3 regions of the Metabacillus sp. KJ11-3 genome follow, and region 2 is predicted to be linked to each of the others. Evidence: a T-box and tRNA genes for the amino acid it is inferred to sense, from the RefSeq annotation. Region 2 holds a T-box; the other regions hold tRNA genes.
The links. The T-box of region 2 lies ahead of serS (serine--tRNA ligase). A T-box ahead of a tRNA ligase gene usually reads a tRNA of that ligase, here a tRNA-Ser.
Positions count from the first base shown of each region.

Region 1: it encodes a tRNA-Ser, which carries the amino acid that the T-box ahead of serS (serine--tRNA ligase) is inferred to sense. The anticodon was not compared.
Region 3: it encodes a tRNA-Ser, which carries the amino acid that the T-box ahead of serS (serine--tRNA ligase) is inferred to sense. The anticodon was not compared.

Region 1 is NZ_CM147865.1:3,982,984-3,987,988, forward strand. Features, by position in the region: gene AC0L8O_RS19765 (hypothetical protein) at 111-314, opposite strand; tRNA gene AC0L8O_RS19770 (tRNA-Leu) at 432-513, opposite strand; tRNA gene AC0L8O_RS19775 (tRNA-Leu) at 531-619, opposite strand; tRNA gene AC0L8O_RS19780 (tRNA-Cys) at 633-706, opposite strand; tRNA gene AC0L8O_RS19785 (tRNA-Gly) at 715-789, opposite strand; tRNA gene AC0L8O_RS19790 (tRNA-Gln) at 849-923, opposite strand; tRNA gene AC0L8O_RS19795 (tRNA-His) at 1,038-1,113, opposite strand; tRNA gene AC0L8O_RS19800 (tRNA-Trp) at 1,129-1,202, opposite strand; tRNA gene AC0L8O_RS19805 (tRNA-Tyr) at 1,230-1,313, opposite strand; tRNA gene AC0L8O_RS19810 (tRNA-Thr) at 1,325-1,397, opposite strand; tRNA gene AC0L8O_RS19815 (tRNA-Phe) at 1,418-1,490, opposite strand; tRNA gene AC0L8O_RS19820 (tRNA-Asp) at 1,663-1,739, opposite strand; tRNA gene AC0L8O_RS19825 (tRNA-Met) at 1,818-1,894, opposite strand; tRNA gene AC0L8O_RS19830 (tRNA-Val) at 1,905-1,980, opposite strand; tRNA gene AC0L8O_RS19835 (tRNA-Glu) at 1,989-2,063, opposite strand; tRNA gene AC0L8O_RS19840 (tRNA-Ser) at 2,083-2,173, opposite strand; tRNA gene AC0L8O_RS19845 (tRNA-Asn) at 2,178-2,252, opposite strand; rRNA gene rrf (5S ribosomal RNA) at 2,262-2,377, opposite strand; rRNA gene AC0L8O_RS19855 (23S ribosomal RNA) at 2,500-5,005, opposite strand, start outside.
Region 2 is NZ_CM147865.1:4,511,459-4,516,463, reverse strand. Features, by position in the region: gene AC0L8O_RS22590 (D-alanyl-D-alanine carboxypeptidase family protein) at 1-485, shown strand, start outside; gene pdxS (pyridoxal 5'-phosphate synthase lyase subunit PdxS) at 776-1,663, shown strand; gene pdxT (pyridoxal 5'-phosphate synthase glutaminase subunit PdxT) at 1,682-2,257, shown strand; T-box leader at 2,322-2,540, shown strand; gene serS (serine--tRNA ligase) at 2,615-3,898, shown strand; tRNA gene AC0L8O_RS22570 (tRNA-Ser) at 4,038-4,130, shown strand; gene AC0L8O_RS22565 (deoxynucleoside kinase) at 4,322-5,002, opposite strand; gene AC0L8O_RS22560 (deoxynucleoside kinase) at 4,980-5,005, opposite strand, start outside.
Region 3 is NZ_CM147865.1:680,847-685,851, reverse strand. Features, by position in the region: gene glgB (1,4-alpha-glucan branching enzyme) at 1-303, opposite strand, end outside; tRNA gene AC0L8O_RS03585 (tRNA-Glu) at 1,213-1,284, opposite strand; tRNA gene AC0L8O_RS03580 (tRNA-Ser) at 1,302-1,392, opposite strand; tRNA gene AC0L8O_RS03575 (tRNA-Asn) at 1,400-1,474, opposite strand; tRNA gene AC0L8O_RS03570 (tRNA-Ile) at 1,485-1,561, opposite strand; tRNA gene AC0L8O_RS03565 (tRNA-Gly) at 1,570-1,643, opposite strand; tRNA gene AC0L8O_RS03560 (tRNA-His) at 1,650-1,725, opposite strand; tRNA gene AC0L8O_RS03555 (tRNA-Phe) at 1,751-1,826, opposite strand; tRNA gene AC0L8O_RS03550 (tRNA-Asp) at 2,007-2,083, opposite strand; tRNA gene AC0L8O_RS03545 (tRNA-Met) at 2,108-2,184, opposite strand; tRNA gene AC0L8O_RS03540 (tRNA-Ser) at 2,234-2,326, opposite strand; tRNA gene AC0L8O_RS03535 (tRNA-Ile) at 2,337-2,413, opposite strand; tRNA gene AC0L8O_RS03530 (tRNA-Met) at 2,440-2,516, opposite strand; tRNA gene AC0L8O_RS03525 (tRNA-Ala) at 2,542-2,617, opposite strand; tRNA gene AC0L8O_RS03520 (tRNA-Pro) at 2,634-2,710, opposite strand; tRNA gene AC0L8O_RS03515 (tRNA-Arg) at 2,783-2,859, opposite strand; tRNA gene AC0L8O_RS03510 (tRNA-Leu) at 2,869-2,957, opposite strand; tRNA gene AC0L8O_RS03505 (tRNA-Gly) at 2,964-3,038, opposite strand; tRNA gene AC0L8O_RS03500 (tRNA-Leu) at 3,049-3,134, opposite strand; tRNA gene AC0L8O_RS03495 (tRNA-Lys) at 3,147-3,222, opposite strand; tRNA gene AC0L8O_RS03490 (tRNA-Thr) at 3,389-3,464, opposite strand; tRNA gene AC0L8O_RS03485 (tRNA-Val) at 3,474-3,549, opposite strand; rRNA gene rrf (5S ribosomal RNA) at 3,634-3,749, opposite strand; rRNA gene AC0L8O_RS03475 (23S ribosomal RNA) at 3,878-5,005, opposite strand, start outside.

The sequences.
Region 1 (5,005 bases), 530 kb from region 2:
TTCGATGAGCTTATTCTTATATAAGAAAGTGTAAAATGCTCTGAATGCACGTAATCGGGTATTAATTGTAGTAACTTTCATTATTTGTTTGCTTTGAAGGATTAGATCTTCTATTCTTTCTGTTTCCATTCAACTAATTGTTTATTAATGATTTTCTTTGCACCATGAAATTCATTTTTGTAATATTCGATTGTCGCTGGTCTTAAATTTCGTAGGTAGCATTCCTTAAAGAACTTTTCGAAAGCTTCCTCTTCACTAATTTTCTTTTTAATAATCTTTAATTCTTCTTCTGTTAATTCTACACGTCTTCTCATAAACAACCTCCTACGCACACGACTCACCGCATACGATTTTCGATTATTTTAGTCGTGTAGAAAAAATACAAAAAAGACCCCAACATATGTTGGAGCCTTGATTATATAGCATTTAGATACCAGTGGTCGGGGTCGAACCGACACTCCCGAAGGAACACGATTTTGAGTCGTGCGCGTCTGCCAATTCCGCCACACTGGCAAAGGATTAAGTACAAATGGTGCCGAGGACCGGAATCGAACCGGTACGGTAGTCACCTACCGCAGGATTTTAAGTCCTGTGCGTCTGCCAGTTCCGCCACCCCGGCAAGGGTGTTAAAATGGAGGCGGCAACCGGATTTGAACCGGTGATAAAGGTTTTGCAGACCTCTGCCTTACCACTTGGCTATGCCGCCATTTTAATTGGAGCGGAAGACGGGATTCGAACCCGCGACCCCCACCTTGGCAAGGTGGTGTTCTACCACTGAACTACTTCCGCGATCTTACTTATCTATATGGTTTAGCCTATGCAATTAGACTAAAAATGTGTTAAAAAAATGGCTGGGCTAGCTGGATTCGAACCAACGCATGTCGCAGTCAAAGTGCGATGCCTTACCGCTTGGCTATAGCCCATTGAATAAGCTTCTTCGAATCTTCTTCATGAAATCTATCGATAACCAAGTGTTTTTTGGATTTAAATTTGAAGATCAACTGATCGAATGTATCCTATTTACTTAGCTATATAAATGGGGCGACTGATGGGAATCGAACCCACGAATGTCGGAACCACAATCCGATGCGTTAACCACTTCGCCACAATCGCCACTATAATTGAAATTGGCAGGGGCAGTAGGAATCGAACCCACACCAAAGGTTTTGGAGACCTCTATTCTACCGTTAAACTATGCCCCTAAATGAAGGTTTATTTACAAATGAAAATGGTGGAGGGGGGCAGATTCGAACTGCCGAACCCTAAGGAGCGGATTTACAGTCCGCCGCGTTTAGCCACTTCGCTACCCCTCCACTTTAGAGAGTGCCGGCGAGAGGACTTGAACCCCCAACCTACTGATTACAAGTCAGTTGCTCTACCAATTGAGCTACACCGGCATTAAATTAAAAATAAAAGGTGGCTCGGGACGGAATCGAACCGCCGACACATGGATTTTCAGTCCATTGCTCTACCAACTGAGCTACCGAGCCAATACAGTTTTCGGCTTCCACTAAGCTTCGAATCTCTTCATCAGCTCCATCGCTCACATCCTCACGTATGGTCATACGCTGCGGTGTTCGCTCAGTCACTTCTTCGACCTTCTTGCTTATTGAAACCCTTTTACTCTATACATAATATATGAGTAAAACTTTTTAAAAATAATGGCGGTCCGGACGGGACTCGAACCCGCGACCTCCTGCGTGACAGGCAGGCATTCTAACCAACTGAACTACCGGACCATTATTTGGTTGCACTTTACAGCACTACTATGTTGCCTCGCTATGAAGAATAATCGACGTAGCGTCGTCAACTTAAATTGGTTGCGGGGACAGGATTTGAACCTGCGACCTTCGGGTTATGAGCCCGACGAGCTACCAGACTGCTCCACCCCGCGATAATATATATGGTGGAGGATGACGGGATCGAACCGCCGACCCCCTGCTTGTAAGGCAGGTGCTCTCCCAGCTGAGCTAATCCTCCGATTTTAATGGTGACCCATACGGGATTCGAACCCGTGTTACCGCCGTGAAAGGGCGGTGTCTTAACCGCTTGACCAATGGGCCTTATGTATAATAGAAATTGTGGCGGAGAGCAAGGGATTTGAACCCTTGATACGCGGTTAGCGTATACACGATTTCCAATCGTGCTCCTTCGGCCACTCGGACAGCTCTCCAAAATGGCTCCGCAGGCAGGACTCGAACCTGCGACCGATCGGTTAACAGCCGATAGCTCTACCACTGAGCTACTGCGGAATAATCACAGCTTGGCAACGTCCTACTCTCACAGGGGGAAACCCCCAACTACCATCGGCGCTGAAGAGCTTAACTTCCGTGTTCGGCATGGGAACGGGTGTGACCTCTTCGCCTTCATCACCAGACATTTGTGACAAAAATTATTATACTATATGTTGGGAATATTTCAAGTGTTTTTTCACTTTTATATTCCTTCAAAACTAGATAACGATACACAATTCAATTCACTAAGCATTCGCTTTATTGTTAGGTTAAGTCCTCGATCGATTAGTATCAGTCAGCTCCACACGTCACCGCGCTTCCACCTCTGACCTATCAACCTGATCATCTTTCAGGGATCTTACTCACTAATGTGATGGGAAATCTCATCTTGAGGGGGGCTTCATGCTTAGATGCTTTCAGCACTTATCCCTTCCGCACATAGCTACCCAGCTATGCCTTTGGCAAGACAACTGGTACACCAGCGGTGCGTCCATCCCGGTCCTCTCGTACTAAGGACAGCTCCTCTCAAATTTCCTACGCCCACGACGGATAGGGACCGAACTGTCTCACGACGTTCTGAACCCAGCTCGCGTACCGCTTTAATGGGCGAACAGCCCAACCCTTGGGACCGACTACAGCCCCAGGATGCGATGAGCCGACATCGAGGTGCCAAACCTCCCCGTCGATGTGGACTCTTGGGGGAGATAAGCCTGTTATCCCCGGGGTAGCTTTTATCCGTTGAGCGATGGCCCTTCCATGCGGAACCACCGGATCACTAAGCCCGACTTTCGTCCCTGCTCGACTTGTAGGTCTCGCAGTCAAGCTCCCTTGTGCCTTTACACTCTACGAATGATTTCCAACCATTCTGAGGGAACCTTTGGGCGCCTCCGTTACATTTTAGGAGGCGACCGCCCCAGTCAAACTGCCCACCTGACACTGTCTCCCAAGCCGATAAGGCTCGCGGGTTAGAATTTCAATACAGCCAGGGTAGTATCCCACCGACGCCTCCACCGAAGCTGGCGCTCCGGCTTCTCAGGCTCCTACCTATCCTGTACAAGCTGTACCAAAATTCAATATCAGGCTACAGTAAAGCTCCACGGGGTCTTTCCGTCCTGTCGCGGGTAACCTGCATCTTCACAGGTACTATAATTTCACCGAGTCTCTCGTTGAGACAGTGCCCAGATCGTTACGCCTTTCGTGCGGGTCGGAACTTACCCGACAAGGAATTTCGCTACCTTAGGACCGTTATAGTTACGGCCGCCGTTTACTGGGGCTTCGGTTCAAAGCTTCGCTTGCGCTAACCTCTCCCCTTAACCTTCCAGCACCGGGCAGGCGTCAGCCCCTATACTTCGCCTTGCGGCTTCGCAGAGACCTGTGTTTTTGCTAAACAGTCGCCTGGGCCTATTCACTGCGGCTTTTCCGGGCTATTCACCCTAAAAAGCACCCCTTCTCCCGAAGTTACGGGGTCATTTTGCCGAGTTCCTTAACGAGAGTTCTCTCGCTCACCTTAGGATTCTCTCCTCGCCTACCTGTGTCGGTTTGCGGTACGGGCACCTCTCACCTCGCTAGAGGCTTTTCTTGGCAGTGTGGAATCAGGAACTTCGGTACTATAGTTCCCTCGCCATCACAGCTCAGCTTATGTGACAATGGGATTTGCCTCATTGTCAGCCTAACTGCTTGGACGCGCATATCCAACAGCGCGCTTACCCTATCCTTCTGCGTCCCCCCATTGCTCAAATGGTGAGGAGGTGGTACAGGAATTTCTACCTGTTGGCCATCGCCTACGCCTTTCGGCCTCGGCTTAGGTCCCGACTAACCCTGAGCGGACGAGCCTTCCTCAGGAAACCTTAGGCATTCGGTGGAGGGGATTCTCACCCCTCTTTCGCTACTCATACCGGCATTCTCACTTCTAAGCGCTCCACCAGTCCTTACGGTCTGGCTTCTCAGCCCTTAGAACGCTCTCCTACCACTGTTCGTAAGAACAGTCCACAGCTTCGGTGATACGTTTAGCCCCGGTACATTTTCGGCGCAGAGTCACTCGACCAGTGAGCTATTACGCACTCTTTAAATGGTGGCTGCTTCTAAGCCAACATCCTGGTTGTCTAAGCAACTCCACATCCTTTTCCACTTAACGTATACTTTGGGACCTTAGCTGGTGGTCTGGGCTGTTTCCCTCTTGACTACGGATCTTATCACTCGCAGTCTGACTCCTGAACATAAGTCTTTGGCATTCGGAGTTTGACTGAATTCGGTAACCCGATGGGGGCCCCTAGTCCAATCAGTGCTCTACCTCCAAGACTCTCATTTCAAGGCTAGCCCTAAAGCTATTTCGGAGAGAACCAGCTATCTCCAGGTTCGATTGGAATTTCTCCGCTACCCACACCTCATCCCCGCACTTTTCAACGTGCGTGGGTTCGGGCCTCCATTCAGTGTTACCTGAACTTCACCCTGGACATGGGTAGATCACCTGGTTTCGGGTCTACGACCACGTACTCATTCGCCCTATTCAGACTCGCTTTCGCTGCGGCTCCGTCTTATCAACTTAACCTTGCACGGGATCGTAACTCGCCGGTTCATTCTACAAAAGGCACGCCATTACCCATTAACGGGCTTTGACTACTTGTAGGCACACGGTTTCAGGATCTCTTTCACTCCCCTTCCGGGGTGCTTTTCACCTTTCCCTCACGGTACTGGTTCACTATCGGTCACTAGGGAGTATTTAGCCTTGGGAGATGGTCCTCCCTGCTTCCGACGGGATTTCTCGTGTCCCG
Region 2 (5,005 bases):
ATGTGAAGGATGCACGCTTTCCTGAGACAGAAAAAATGTTGGACTATGCATTCGAAAACTTCTCAGTAAAAGAAGTATTTCCAGCAAATTATCAAATTGATAAACAATCAACAATTCCTGTTGTAAAAGGAAAAGAAGATTCAGTATCCATTCATACAAAGGATGCAGTAACATTAGTTGTGAAAAAGGGTGAAGAGGATGCCTATAAACCAGCATTTGAAATTGACCAAGATCAATTGTCAAAAGCAGGGGAATTAACGGCACCAGTTAAAAAAGACCATGTAGTCGGAAAAATGACGATAAAATATGAGGGTGAAGGTCAAGCACTAACAAATATCAAAAGTGACACACTCTCTCAAGTAGATCTTGTTACAAAAGAAACAGTTGAAAAGGCCAACTGGTTTGTTCTCTCTATGAGAGGTATTGGAGGCTTCTTTGGTGGATTATGGGGCACAGTATCAGACACAGTAAAAGGTTGGTTTTAATCATTTATGAAAAGACTCTCTATATAGGGAGTCTTTTTTATACACTTCTATTTATTGTAAGCTCATTAAAATGATGAAAAAAGATATTCGATTGATAAAATCTGAGTTATAATAGAAAATTATTATATAAGAAATGATAGAATAGTAAAACATATAGGAATTGTTTTACTAATTACATGAATTTTGATAGGATTTTTTTAGAACTTAGGATAAAATATAGCGTAGATGAATTTTTCTCAATCTAAAACAAATCCTATATATTAGGACATTACATAAGGGGGACAACCACAATGAGTAATACAACAGGTACTGACCGCGTAAAACGTGGAATGGCAGAAATGCAAAAAGGCGGCGTCATCATGGACGTTGTAAATGCAGAGCAAGCTAAAATCGCTGAGGAAGCAGGCGCAGTTGCTGTAATGGCACTTGAACGAGTTCCTGCTGACATTCGTGCTGCCGGTGGTGTAGCGAGAATGGCTGATCCAACAATTGTAGAAGAAGTAATGAATGCTGTATCAATTCCAGTTATGGCAAAAGCACGTATCGGACACATTGTAGAGGCACGTGTGTTAGAGGCAATGGGTGTTGACTATATTGATGAAAGTGAAGTTTTAACTCCTGCAGATGAAGAGTATCACTTATTAAAAAGTGACTTCACAGTACCATTCGTTTGTGGCTGCCGTGATCTAGGTGAAGCAACTCGTCGTATTGCAGAGGGTGCGTCTATGCTTCGTACAAAAGGTGAGCCAGGAACAGGAAACATTGTTGAAGCTGTTCGTCATATGCGTAAGGTAAATGCACAAATTCGTAAGGTTGCTGCTATGAGCGAAGATGAGTTAATGACAGAAGCAAAAAATTTAGGTGCTCCTTTTGAACTTCTTCTTCAAATTAAAAAAGAAGGAAAATTACCGGTTGTTAACTTCGCTGCTGGTGGTGTAGCTACTCCTGCTGATGCTGCGTTAATGATGCAGCTTGGTGCTGATGGAGTATTTGTTGGATCTGGTATCTTTAAATCAGAAAACCCAGCTAAGTTTGCACGTTCTATAGTTGAAGCAACGACTCATTATCAAGATTACGAACTAATTGCGAAACTTTCTAAAGGACTTGGATCTGCAATGCAAGGAGTCGAAATTTCAAGTCTTTTACCAGAGCAAAGAATGCAAGAGCGTGGTTGGTAGGACAAAGGAGTTTTTAACATGCTGAAAATTGGTGTTTTAGGATTACAAGGTGCTGTTAGGGAGCATATTCGTTCAATAGAAGCATGTGGAGCTGAAGGAGTTATTGTTAAAACAGCTAATCAGCTTGCAGACCTTGATGGCTTAATCATGCCAGGTGGCGAGAGCACAACGATGCGTCGCCTTATCGATAAATATGATTTTATGGAGCCATTAAAAGAATTTGCTGCATCTGGTAGACCTATGTTTGGTACATGTGCAGGGTTAATTCTTTTGGCTAAGAATCTCGTGGGATATGATCAATCTCACTTAGGATTATTAGATGTAACAGTAGAGCGTAATTCATTTGGACGACAAAAGGATAGCTTTGAGGCTGAATTAATGATTACCGGTGTTGGAGAGGACTTTGTAGGAGTCTTTATCCGTGCTCCTCATATAGTTGAGGTTGGAGAGGATGTTGAGATCCTATCGAAGCACAACGGCCGAATTGTTGCAGCTCGCCAAGGGCAATTTCTTGGCTGTTCCTTCCATCCTGAGTTAACTGATGATCATCGAATGACTCAATTATTTATCAATATGGTAAAAGAGTCTAAATAAGTTGTATAAAAAACTTGCGACTACTGTAAACTTATAGTAAATTAATTTATACTTAATCAAATAAGCAAACGTGATGATAGGAATTAGTAGCATGATGTTCTATCTATAGAGAGCCGGTGGCTGGTGAAAATCGGTGATAGATGCTTGTGAATCCATCCTTGAATGAATAGCTGAACTAACAAATGTTAAAGTAGGCAATTCCGGCTATGACCGTTATTCATTAAGTGAAGAATACGAGGTATTCTTAACTAGGGTGGCAACGCGGGTAACTCTCGTCCCTTTTTGGGACGGGAGTTTTTTTGTTGCTTAAATTTCCTTGATTGCGAGTGTATATTCAAAAAAGGAGTGGAAATATTTATGTTGGATAGTAAATTTCTTCGTACCAATCTTGAAGAAGTAAAAGAAAAGTTATCTAAACGCGGTGAAGACCTAACTGATTTTGGGAAATTTGAAGAGCTTGATAAAACGAGAAGAGAGCTTATTGCTGCTACTGAAGAATTAAAAAGCAAAAGAAATGATGTTTCTGCACAAGTCGCCCAGTTAAAAAGGGAAAAGCAGGATGCTGATCATTTAATTAAAGAAATGAAAGAAGTAGGAGAGAAGATTAAAGGTTATGATGAGCAATTACGTAAAGTAGAGGCTGAACTTGATAACCTTTTATTATCTATTCCAAATATTCCTCATGAAAGTGTTCCAGTTGGGGATACAGAGGATGATAATGTAGAGATTAGAAAGTGGGGAGAACAACCACACTTTGAATTTGAGCCAAAGCCGCACTGGGACATTGCAGATGGTTTGCAAATTCTGGACTTTGAACGGGCAGCAAAGGTTACAGGAAGTCGTTTTGTTTTTTACCGTGGGTTGGGTGCACGTTTAGAAAGAGCACTATTTAACTTTATGTTAGATCTTCATGTTGACGAGCATGGTTATACAGAAATCATACCGCCTTTTATCGTGAATCGTGATAGTATGACAGGTACAGGTCAGTTGCCTAAATTTGAGGAAGATGCATTTAAAATTGCAGGAGAAGATTATTTCTTAATTCCAACTGCTGAAGTACCTGTTACAAATATGCACCGTGAGGAAATACTCAATGTTGAACAACTACCTATTAGTTATGCTGCATTTAGTGCAAATTTCCGTTCCGAAGCTGGATCAGCAGGAAGAGATACAAGAGGATTAATACGTCAACACCAATTTAATAAAGTAGAGCTAGTTCGCTTTGTTAAGCCAGAGGATTCTTATGAGGAGCTTGAGAAGCTGACAGGACATGCTGAAAAAGTACTTCAACTATTAGGACTTCCATATCGGGTAATGAGCATGTGTACAGCAGATTTAGGTTTTACGGCAGCTAAAAAATATGACCTTGAAGTTTGGATCCCAAGCTATGGAACATACCGTGAAATTTCTTCTTGCAGTAATTTTGAGGCGTTCCAAGCACGCCGAGCAAATATTCGATTTAGAAGAGATCCAAAAGCAAAGGTGGAGCATGTCCACACATTAAATGGATCAGGATTAGCTATTGGAAGAACAGTTGCTGCCATCTTGGAAAATTATCAACAGGAAGATGGATCTGTCATTATCCCAGAGGTGCTTAGACCTTATATGGGGAATAAAGAAAGTATTAGTATGGTTGACTAAAAATATATAAAGGGGGATTTAATTGCCCCCTTACATGGATATACTACTATGTGAAGTATTTATTTTCATAACAACTAAAAAAAATAATAAAATGTTGACAAGTATATAAAAAATATGATAAATTATATTTTGTCAATACGGAGGAATACCCAAGTCCGGCTGAAGGGATCGGTCTTGAAAACCGACAGGGGTGTCAAAGCCCGCAGGGGTTCGAATCCCCTTTCCTCCTCCATAATTTTAAAACTTAATCTCATATTCAGCGCATAAAATATGGGAGATTGATGTAAAATCGTTACTGGACTGTAGCGATTTTTTTTATATGTTTGGAAAGTATAAGAAGACCAAAGCATTCAAATTTTAGGATTAGCAATAAACTACAGTTTTCTAATAAAAAAAGAGGATGACATAAAGGAACGTAAACCTTTATGTCATCCTCTTATTTTTTAGAAATTTCGTCTGTTCAATAAAATAGCCAATTCTCTCTATAATAGGTTCGATAGACTTTTCATTTTTCATAATATCATAATCATTAATATTGATACGTAGTACAGGACAGGCATTAAAATTATTAATCCAATTTTCATATCTTTGGTGCATTTCAGTCCAATATTCAACTGGTGTTTGCTGTTCCATTGGACGTCCGCGAAGTTTAATTCTCGATAAAATATCATCCAAGCTTCCTTCTAAATAAATGAGAAGGTCTGGATGTGGAAAATAAGGAGTCATGACCATAGCATCAAAAAGGTTTTTATAGGTTTCATAGTCAACCTCAGACATTGTCCCTTTTTCATAATGCATTTTTGCAAATATCCCCGTATCTTCGTAAATTGAACGATCCTGAATGAATCCTCCACCATATTCAAAAATCTTTTTTTGCTCTTTAAAACGTTCTGCTAAAAAATAAATTTGTAAATGAAAGCTCCATCTTTCAAAATCAGCATAAAATTTATCAAGATAAGGATTTGAATCTACCTTTTCGAAAGATGTTTTGAAATTCAATTCCTGTGCAAGAGCGTTTGTCATTGTGGATTTTCCAACACCTACAGTACCAGCTATCGTAATGACAGCGTTGTGAGGAATCTTATATTTTTCGCGTAAATTCATTTG
Region 3 (5,005 bases), 1.3 Mb from region 2:
TAAAGTTTCGTCACTAGAAGTAATAATTTCATATTTATAAATCTCACCTTCTTCAATTCCTTCAATAAATAAGTTCCATATACCCTCCTCACTCATCTTTTTCATTTGATGATTATTCCTATCCCAGTTGTTAAAATTACCGACTACACTAACTTGTTTTGCATGTGGAGCCCAGACACAAAAAGAAGTACCTTTCTTACCATTTTGCTCTGTAAGATGTGCTCCAAAAACTCGAAAACTTTCAAAAGACTGTCCCTCATGAAATAAATGAATATCGTAGTCTGTTAGAGATGTGACGGTCACTTAAGTCACCCTTTCTCTTATTATTATCTATGCTAAAGATTCAATACTTACAAATGAATCCCTTTAATGAAAACGTTCTTTTTTCCGACATAAACCAACAAGGACTCATGATAATTTTTTTATTATTATTCTTTTAAAATTTAAGAGAAATTTTATATGTTAATAGGATGCACGAGGAAAATAGCTGGTATCCCTGTGATAGGAAAAAATTTAATCATTAGATATAATATCCAAATTCCTTACGAAACCGCTTTAATTAGGAAAAACCACCTAAACACACATGTCATATTATTATATAAATAAAATAGTTTTTTCGACTTTTTGTTGGAATTTGTTGAATTTTTTTCAGGTGAAATAATGGTGTTTTTCTGAATTTATGAAGGATTTTCTGTTAAGGTAAAGAATAATTGAATGAAAAGTAAAATATTTTAGTAAAGCAATATTAGAGGTTTTACCTATAGTTTTTCTATGAAAGATTATATATGAATTTATAGAATAGTAATTTAGGGGGATAAGTTATTCATCGTGTGGATGTAGCTATGCCGGGGTGATGATAATGATTTACCTTTCTTAGAGGCAGTGAGACTGCGATGGTGATATAGGTTAGGAGCTTTGCCTTTTTAATTTTTTTAACAGCTATGAAGAACATTGCTGAGGTGTGATTTAAGAGAATTGTCTTTCATATTGGCTACGAAGGACATAACTGAGGATGATTTAAGAGAATTGTCTTTCATAACTCCTATGAAGGACATGACCGAGGGGAATTCAAGAGTATTTGTCTTTCATAAGACCCGAGGTCTGTCTTTCAATTTGTTGTTATCACAATAAGCTTATATAAAACTTTAAACTTCTTATTTAATAATTTACATCAAACAAAAAAACACTGTTAATAAACAGTGTTTTTTGATATGACCCGTACGGGATTCGAACCCGTGTTACCGCCGTGAAAGGGCGGTGTCTTAACCGCTTGACCAACGGGCCTAAGAAAATGATAAAACTGGCGGAGAAGGAGGGATTTGAACCCTCGCGCCGCTTACACGACCTACACCCTTAGCAGGGGCGCCTCTTCAGCCACTTGAGTACTTCCCCATATATATGGCTCCGCAGGCAGGACTCGAACCTGCGACCGATCGGTTAACAGCCGATAGCTCTACCACTGAGCTACTGCGGAATAGTATAAATGGTGGGCCTAAATGGACTCGAACCATCGACCTCACGCTTATCAGGCGTGCGCTCTAACCAGCTGAGCTATAGGCCCATTTATATTGGAGCGGGTGAAGGGAATCGAACCCTCATCATCAGCTTGGAAGGCTGAGGTTTTACCACTAAACTACACCCGCAATATATGGGGCGGCTGATGGGAATCGAACCCACGAATGTCGGAACCACAATCCGATGCGTTAACCACTTCGCCACAACCGCCATTATTTTATTATAATTTATTAAGTGGTGGCTCGGGACGGAATCGAACCGCCGACACATGGATTTTCAGTCCATTGCTCTACCAACTGAGCTACCGAGCCAATATAGTTTTCGGCTTCCGCTAAGCTTCGAATCTCTTCGTCATCTCCCTCACTCACATCCTCACGTATTCTCATACGCTCCGGTGCTCGCTCAGTCGTTTCCTCGACCTTCTCGCTTATCGAAACCCTCTTACACGATAATTAGGTTACAATAATAATTTGCTTCTTAATAAATATCAATGGCGGTCCGGACGGGACTCGAACCCGCGACCTCCTGCGTGACAGGCAGGCATTCTAACCAACTGAACTACCGGACCATTATTTAAATCTTTCAATTAAATTGGTTGCGGGGACAGGATTTGAACCTGCGACCTTCGGGTTATGAGCCCGACGAGCTACCAGACTGCTCCACCCCGCGATAATATGGAGGTATAAAATTAGCCACTGCTTTTTATTCAAAAGCAAAATGGAGGAGGAAAGGGGATTCGAACCCCTGCGGGCTTTGACACCCCTGTCGGTTTTCAAGACCGATCCCTTCAGCCGGACTTGGGTATTCCTCCGTATAGAAAATGGTGGACCTTGTAGGACTCGAACCTACGACCGGACGGTTATGAGCCGTCTGCTCTAACCAGCTGAGCTAAAGGTCCATCTGGTTTATCAAGAATTTTAAGAATGGTAGCGGCGGAGGGAATCGAACCCACGACCTCACGGGTATGAACCGTACGCTCTAGCCAGCTGAGCTACACCGCCATAGTTAATAGTCATCGTTTTAGATTGGTGGAGCCTAGCGGGATCGAACCGCTGACCTCCTGCGTGCAAAGCAGGCGCTCTCCCAGCTGAGCTAAGGCCCCATGTTTTATATCTAAATGGTCGGGAAGACAGGATTCGAACCTGCGACCCCTTGGTCCCAAACCAAGTGCTCTACCAAGCTGAGCTACTTCCCGTTTTATTGGATAAGGGATATGTGAGGTCAATATCTCAATCTCACGTCTGACTTCCTGCTAGATAATTTTCAATGGCGCGCCCGAGAGGAGTCGAACCCCTAACCTTTTGATCCGTAGTCAAACGCTCTATCCAATTGAGCTACGGGCGCTAAAATTCATGGTGCCGAGGACCGGAATCGAACCGGTACGGTAGTCACCTACCGCAGGATTTTAAGTCCTGTGCGTCTGCCAGTTCCGCCACCCCGGCACTTACTGGAGCGGAAGACGGGATTCGAACCCGCGACCCCCACCTTGGCAAGGTGGTGTTCTACCACTGAACTACTTCCGCTTGATATTAATGGTGCGGGTGAAGGGACTTGAACCCCCACGTCACAAGGACACTAGATCCTAAGTCTAGCGCGTCTGCCAATTCCGCCACACCCGCATGGTGTGATAATGGTGAGCCATGAAGGACTCGAACCTTCGACCCTCTGATTAAAAGTCAGATGCTCTACCAACTGAGCTAATGGCTCATCTTATAATGAGATGTAAAAGTATGTTTCTTCTTGTTTTTGACACCCAAATCTCAGGTCGTTTATTCAAGATGTAGCTCGATTTGTGTGCTGATGTAATGCTACAAAGCTTACTCGGTCGTGCTCTACCAACTGAGCTAATGACTAATTAATGAATAATAATGAGTGGTGCCGGCGAGAGGACTTGAACCCCCAACCTACTGATTACAAGTCAGTTGCTCTACCAGTTGAGCTACACCGGCTTAGTATTATGGTGGAGGATGACGGGATCGAACCGCCGACCCCCTGCTTGTAAGGCAGGTGCTCTCCCAGCTGAGCTAATCCTCCGAAGCACTGGATGTGCAAGTGCATGCGTTGCAACAGGACGTCGCGAATTTAGCATGCCTTCGTTTTGTATAACATTCTATTGCAACCTGGCAATGTCCTACTCTCACAGGGGGAAACCCCCAACTACCATCGGCGCTGAAGAGCTTAACTTCCGTGTTCGGCATGGGAACGGGTGTGACCTCTTCGCCATCATCACCAGATAACTGCGACAAGAATGATTATACTATTTTAAAAGAATTTTTCAAGTCTTTTTTTGAAAAAACTTTATATATTCCTTCAAAACTAGATAACGATACACAATTCAATTCACTAAGCATTCGCTTATTATTAGGTTAAGTCCTCGATCGATTAGTATCAGTCAGCTCCACACGTCACCGCGCTTCCACCTCTGACCTATCAACCTGATCATCTTTCAGGGATCTTACTCACTAATGTGATGGGAAATCTCATCTTGAGGGGGGCTTCATGCTTAGATGCTTTCAGCACTTATCCCTTCCGCACATAGCTACCCAGCTATGCCTTTGGCAAGACAACTGGTACACCAGCGGTGCGTCCATCCCGGTCCTCTCGTACTAAGGACAGCTCCTCTCAAATTTCCTACGCCCACGACGGATAGGGACCGAACTGTCTCACGACGTTCTGAACCCAGCTCGCGTACCGCTTTAATGGGCGAACAGCCCAACCCTTGGGACCGACTACAGCCCCAGGATGCGATGAGCCGACATCGAGGTGCCAAACCTCCCCGTCGATGTGGACTCTTGGGGGAGATAAGCCTGTTATCCCCGGGGTAGCTTTTATCCGTTGAGCGATGGCCCTTCCATGCGGAACCACCGGATCACTAAGCCCGACTTTCGTCCCTGCTCGACTTGTAGGTCTCGCAGTCAAGCTCCCTTGTGCCTTTACACTCTACGAATGATTTCCAACCATTCTGAGGGAACCTTTGGGCGCCTCCGTTACATTTTAGGAGGCGACCGCCCCAGTCAAACTGCCCACCTGACACTGTCTCCCAAGCCGATAAGGCTCGCGGGTTAGAATTTCAATACAGCCAGGGTAGTATCCCACCGACGCCTCCACCGAAGCTGGCGCTCCGGCTTCTCAGGCTCCTACCTATCCTGTACAAGCTGTACCAAAATTCAATATCAGGCTACAGTAAAGCTCCACGGGGTCTTTCCGTCCTGTCGCGGGTAACCTGCATCTTCACAGGTACTATAATTTCACCGAGTCTCTCGTTGAGACAGTGCCCAGATCGTTACGCCTTTCGTGCGGGTCGGAACTTACCCGACAAGGAATTTCGCTACCTTAGGACCGTTATAGTTACGGCCGCCGTTTACTGGGGCTTCGGTTCAAAGCTTCGCTTGCGCTAACCTCTCCCCTTAACCTTCCAGCACCGGGCAGGCGTCAGCCCCTATACTTCGCCTTGCGGCTTCGCAGAGACCTGTGTTTTTGCTAAACAGTC